2 regions of the Pseudomonas sp. S3_G06 genome follow, and region 2 is predicted to be linked to the other one. Evidence: riboswitches for the same ligand, from Rfam matches in the RefSeq annotation. Region 2 holds a riboswitch; the other holds the start of a gene.
What was found. A riboswitch is a leader RNA that binds a small molecule or an ion and turns the genes downstream of it on or off. The one in region 2 is predicted to bind cobalamin.
Positions count from the first base shown of each region.

Region 1: another riboswitch for cobalamin. It lies ahead of AB4N47_RS08065 (ABC transporter substrate-binding protein); the one in region 2 lies ahead of AB4N47_RS11460 (CbtB domain-containing protein).

Region 1 is NZ_CP162738.1:1,743,549-1,746,696, forward strand. It holds gene AB4N47_RS08060 (FecCD family ABC transporter permease) at 1-611, opposite strand, end outside; gene AB4N47_RS08065 (ABC transporter substrate-binding protein) at 608-1,621, opposite strand; cobalamin riboswitch at 1,761-1,954, opposite strand; gene AB4N47_RS08070 (ParD-like family protein) at 2,075-2,302, shown strand; gene map (type I methionyl aminopeptidase) at 2,299-3,090, shown strand.
Region 2 is NZ_CP162738.1:2,563,418-2,566,565, reverse strand. It holds gene cobM (precorrin-4 C(11)-methyltransferase) at 1-129, opposite strand, end outside; gene AB4N47_RS11470 (cobalamin biosynthesis protein) at 208-621, opposite strand; gene AB4N47_RS11465 (CbtA family protein) at 618-1,319, opposite strand; gene AB4N47_RS11460 (CbtB domain-containing protein) at 1,331-1,528, opposite strand; cobalamin riboswitch at 1,652-1,870, opposite strand; cobalamin riboswitch at 2,657-2,868, shown strand; gene cobW (cobalamin biosynthesis protein CobW) at 2,968-3,148, shown strand, end outside.

The sequences.
Region 1 (3,148 bases), 820 kb from region 2:
ACCGCCAGCCACACCGACGGCCAGCGCACGCCGCCGAGATTGCCGAGCAGCCAGAACATGATCCCGCGCGCTTGTTCGGAGCTGGCCGAGCGGGTGATCAGAAACGCGGTGAGGGCGTTGAACAATTGCGAACCGGCGATCCCGGCCAGAATGATCTGCCCGGTGCCGCTGGCCGAGCCGCTGACCCGCGCCAACAGGATCACCAGTACGAACGCGGTCACCGCGCCGGCAAAGGCACCGACCGACAATGAAATCGCCCCGGCGCCGACGCCAAGCAGGGCGACCATCACCGCGCCGGTCGAGGCACCCGCGGAAATCCCCAGCAGATACGGATCGGCCAGCGGATTGCGCAGCAGCGATTGCAGAATCACCCCGCACGTCGCCAGGCCGGCGCCGCAAGCCGCCGCGACCAGCGCGCGGGTCAGGCGATAGTTCCAGACGATACCTTCGTCGATCGGGTCGAGCACATAACCGGCGCTCCACAGCTTGTTGGCCAGCACCTGCAATACCACGCTCGGCTCGATCGAAGTCTCGCCAATAGCCACGCCGCCAATCAGCGCGACCGACAACGTCAACAGCACCAGCAGCAAACGGATCAGGCGTCTGCTCATGGCGACAGGTCGTAGCCGTTGATCGCGCTGGCCAGTTGTGCGAGGCCGTCGAAGGTGCGCAGGCTGGCCTGCATGTCCATGGCGTCTAGGATGATGATGCGGTTGTGCTTGACCGCGTCCATGTTGCGCGTCACCGGATCACTGCGCAGGAAGGCGAGTTTTTTCTGATAGTCGTCCGCCGGGAAACGCCGACGATCCATGCGCGCGATCACCAGAAATGTCGGGTTGGCCTTGGCGATGGTTTCCCAGCCGACGGTCGGCCATTCTTCATCCGACTCGACGACGTTGCGCACGCCGAGGGTGCTGAGCATGAAATCGGGAACGCCTTTGTGCCCGGCCACGAACGGCTCGATGTCCATCTCGGCGCTGGAGAACCACACAAGGGCGCTGACGTCTTTGCGCTGCTGCTTTTTCGCGGTGGCGATCGACTGCGCGAGGCTGGCTTTGAGCTGCTCATTGAGCTGCTCGCCACGCGCCTGCACATCGAAAATCGCTGCGAGCTGGCTCACGGCTTTGTAGATGCTGTCGATGCGAAACGGCGCCAGCCGCGTGCCGTCCGAGCCGACGAGGTTGTCCTTGGCTTCGCAATCGGAGGGCAGCAGATAGGTAGGAATCTTCAGTTCATGAAACTGCTCGCGAGTGCCGACCGCGCCTTGCGGGCCGACCATCCATTCCAGCTCGACGGCAACCAGCTCCGGGCGTTTAGCGATCACCGCTTCGAAACTCGGCTCGTTGTCGGCGAGGCGCTCGATCCTGTCGTTCTGCGCTTTGTATGTGCCCAGCACGTCGTTGAACCACAACGAGGTGCCGACGACTTTGTCGCCCAGGCCCAAGGCATAAAGCATTTCCGTACCGGCCTGGCCGATGGTCACCGTGCGCGCAGGCGCGTGCTGAAAGGTCAGGCTGCTGCCACAGTTTTCCACGGTCAGCGGATACGCAGTCGGCGACGCTTGCGCCAGGGCGCAAAGGCTCAGAGCGGTGAGCAGGGTGGCAACGCGGGGCAGCAGCATGGGGCAGTCTCCAGGGGAACCGTACGGGAGCGGGCGGGTACGGTTGGAAACACACCTCGGGCGCAGTCGTGGAAACTGCGCAAGGCCGGCACGGGGAAAATACGCGCGGCACGATGTCCTTCCCGGACACCCCGCCGGTTAGTCAGTCGCTGTGCCGGCAGGTCTCCTGACTGATGCGTCATCGCCACGCTCCGGCCTTCCCGGGGTTCACCCAGTGGCAGTCGAGGAGCAGGCTCGGCACCTACAGTTGCGGGGGCAGTTCCGATTGATGCTGTGCAAGCATTTCGGATTCCCTATTAATTCCGTGTGGAAACCGGCGGCGGCATGGTAGTCGATTTGCACGGTGGAGGGGGAGGCGAATCTGCCACAGCGTCGATTTTGTCGTCGGCATTGCAATCGGCCGTATGCACTGATTAATATACGTTCCATATACATTTCGTATCGGATACAAATATGGGCATCGTAAAAATTTCAGAGGACATGCACGAGAACCTGCGCATCTCCAGCAACGCCCTCAGCCGCTCGATCAACGCGCAGGCCGAGCACTGGATGCGCATCGGCATGCTCGCCGAGCTGCACCCCAACCTCGACCACAGCGCCATTTGCCGCCTGCTGATCCGCGCCGAACAGAACGGTGGCCTGGATCTGCAACAACTGACTCAGGAAGCCGTCAGCGCATGAGAAACCAGATCAAGATCAACACGCCGGCCGACATCGAAAAATCCCGCGCCGCCGGCAAACTCGCCGCCGAAGTACTGGCGATGCTGGTGCCGCATGTGAAGGCCGGGGTGACCACCGATGAGCTGGACCGGTTGTGCAACGACTACATCGTCAATGTGCAGAAAGCCGTGCCGGCCAACGTCGGTTATCACGGCTTTCCGAAAACCGTCTGCGCGTCGGTCAACGATGTGGTGTGCCACGGCATTCCATCGGGTACGCCATTGAAAGACGGCGACATCGTCAACCTCGACATCGCGGTGATCAAGGACGGCTGGTTCGGCGATACCAGTCGCATGTATGTGGTGGGCGAGGCGACTCCTGAAGCGCAGCACCTGATCAAGACCACTTACGACGCGATGTGCGCGGGCATTCGCGCAGTGAAACCGGGCGCAACGCTGGGCGATATCGGTCATGCGATCCAGAGCCTGGCGGAGGCGGAGGGCTTCAGCGTGGTGCGCGAGTACTGCGGCCATGGCATCGGCAAGGTCTATCACGACGAACCGCAAATCCTGCATTACGGCTTTCCCAATCAAGGGCTGAAGCTCAAGGCCGGGATGATTTTCACCGTGGAACCGATGCTCAATGCCGGCAAACGCCATGTGAAGAACATGCCAGACGGCTGGACCGTGCTGACCAAGGATGGCTCCTTGTCGGCGCAGTGGGAGCATATGGTCGCGGTGACGGAAAACGGGTTTGAAGTGCTGACGGCGTGGCCGGATCAGATTGAAGGGTATTCCCCGATCAATTGAACAATCCCGAACCTGTGGGAGCGAGCCTGCTCGCGAAAAGGTTGTGTCAGTCACCATT
Region 2 (3,148 bases):
TTCCAGCACCGCTGCGGGTACCAGCGAACCGGCATAAATGATCACCGGGCAGTTGCGAATCAGCCGTTGGCCTTTGACGGTAATGAGTTCCGGGTCGCCGGGGCCGGCGCCGATGAAGTAGACGGTCATCGTTGAATCCTTGTGAAGAAGCGCAGCCGCACCTCAGATGAAGTGTGCTCATGATCAATGGCGGGGATTATCGGGATTTTACCCGGCGCCGGCCAACGCCAGCGTGGCCTGCGCATATTTCAGCCGGGGAATCAGCAGTTTCACCGGAGCCTGAATCAGTTGCTCGGCCAGCGCCAGCGCGGCGCTTTCCGCCACGCCGTAGCAGCCGGTGCGCTCAAAGGCGATCTGCGATTGATGACTGAGGCGCTGTTGATAGGGCGCCAACTCGGCACTGTTGAAATACTGCAGGGGCAGGTTCAATTGTGTGGCCAGTTCCAGCAACCCCGGTTCGTGGCGCTTGAGGTCGATACTCGCCAAAGCCTTGACCGCTCGCAGCTCGATGCGGTGCGCCTGCAACGCTTGATCGAGTAATGCACGCAACGTACTGGCCGGGCAGCCGCGCTGGCAGCCGAGGCCGACCACGAGGGTCGGCGCTGCGCGGTCATCGGTCATGCCTGATATGGACCTGCGCTTTTACGGCGGAACAACCATGCACTGATCAAGCCCAAGGCCAGCCAGAACGCGACGTTGGTCAGCTGCGAAGCGATTTTGAACTGGGTTTCCAGTGCCTCTGGGGCAAGCATCGAATGCACCTGCGGTTGCGGCGCGCCGATCACATGCGGCACGGCGAGAATCGCCACACCGAGAAGCTTCATCAGCCAGTGACGACTGAAGGCGATCAGTGCCAGGCCGACGGCGGTCGAAGCGGCGGTGCCGATCCACCAGATCTGCCGCGAAGCCAGATCGGCAGCCGCAGTGCCCGGCAATTCAGGTGGCAGGCCCAAGGTCGGCGCGAGTACGAACGTCGCGTAACCGGCCAGACCCCAGAGCAGCCCTTGCGAGGTTTTGGTTGGCGCGCGCAAGGTGTACAGGCCGGCGAGCATCAGGGCGAAACCCACCGCCACCACCAGATTACCGCCAGTGGTCGAGACCACGCGCTGCCAGCCGTCTTCCGGCTCCCAGGCTTCGCCATCATGGCTGTGGGCGGCGGTGCCGGCGGCGTGTTCGTGAACTTGCGCGACCGGTTCGGATTTCTCGAAGGTTTCGGCCTGCAGAATCAGTGGCGATACCCAGAAACTCTGCAGCAGGGTCAGCAGCAGGGCGGCCAGCAAGCCGGTGAAGCCTGCGGTTTGCGCAATACGCTTGATCATCTCGGCAAGCCTCAGTGGCACGGGAACGCGGCGCTGTGGCGGGTATCGTGAGCGGCGTTGTGCACCGCTTCGATGTGCGAGAAGCCGGCGAACCAGACCAGACTGGCACCGAGGATCGAGGCGAAGAGGGCGGCGGCCACGCGTTGGCCGAGTGTGGTGCTGCTGGAGATGTGGTCAGTGTGGCTGACGGTATTGCTGATGATCGACATAGCGCTTCCCTCTGAAATGTCAGCGGGTAAACAGAGCGCATGAAAATCCCTGCGAGCCGGGCACGCAGGGATTTCGAACAGCGCCCGCCCACCGCGGGTTTGTTTGTGGTCAGCGGCGCTTGCGCGCGCTGGGTGTTGCGGGCCGGTCTCCGGGCTCGCGAGGGGTTGGCTGGTCGCCGACCTGCAAGCATCACCTTCCCATGCCGGGGCACAGTGGATCTGACGCTTCGCTCGCTTACCGTTGCGGGGGCAGCACCGGACTGACATGGCTTTGAGTAAAGCACATGATTCACCGGTTTCCCGTTTCACCCTGTGAAGGGCACCCGTAACAAGGTGGGCAGGAGAACATGGGTTTGGGTTTTTAGTCAATTTCCGGGGAGTTGTCGGTGCTGCGGTGGGGGGTTTTTCTGATGTTTTTGTGTGTATATCCGTTGCTGCGGTAACGGCTGCTTAGGGTTTCGCCCTTACGGCGACTCACTTTTTTTACAAACGCCTAAAAAAAGTAAGCAAAAAAACGCTTGCTCCTACGTTCGGCCCTCGCAGGCTCGGGTTCCTTCGCTACGGGACTGATCCGGGCGCAGCGGCTCCGGTTTGCTTCGCTGCACCTCCTTGCGCTGTGTTCGACTTCGTCGAACGGTCGCTGCGCTCCCACGCCCGGATCAATCCCTCCACTCAGCCTTCCGACGTCGCCGGTGGATCAAGATCAAGAGCACTCGAGCTTGCGCTCATTGTTGAGTGGGGCGGCTTCGCCGCGGGCAGCTGCGCTGCTTTGCTTTTGCTTTTGTGGGAGCGAGCCTGCTCGCGAAGGCGGCCTGACAGCCGACCTGTTCTTGAAGTGGTACCCAATCCAACTGTAGGAGCCGCCGAAGGCTGCGATCTTTTGATCTGGCTTTTGCTTTTGCTGTTGCTTTTGATCTTTTGCCCCTCCGTAACGAAGGTACCCCGAGCTCCAGCGAGCGGGCCGTACGCCGGGGCAAAGCCTTTTGGTTTCTTTTTTGCTGGGCCGGCACTCCGGCGTTTGAAAAAGGGACTCGCTGTAAGAGCGAAACCATAAGAAGCCGTTACCGCAGCAACGGATATACCCCCAGTTTCAGACTCACCGACCATTGACCCACGACGGACCCATGCGTAGCCTTGCGCTTTCGAGGTTCTTCGGCACTCGCCGAAGCTAAGAAGGGAACGCGGTCAAAGCCGCGGCTGCCCCCGCAACTGTGAACGGTGATGTTCGTTGCCACGCCACTGCCAGCTCAACCGATGAGCCAGCGGGAAGGCGCAATGGACGCCAGGTCTCGCGCCTGAACGCCGTCAGCCAGGAGACCTGCCTCGTCACAGATTCTCACTACAACCGGGCGGGGTGATCCGGTGGCGAATGCTTCCGGCGTGCATGCGCGCTGCCGGTTCTCGTCCCGTATGCCCGCCGCTTGCCAAAGGGCATACCGATGAAAACACTGGCCAAACTCCCCGTCACCATCGTCACCGGTTTCCTCGGCTCGGGCAAAACCACGCTGCTGCGGCACATGCTCGACAACGCTCAGGGCCGGCGCATCGCGGTGATCGTCAACGAGTTTGGCGAGCTCGGCATCGACGGTGAGATCCTCAAGCAATGCACCATCGGCTGCA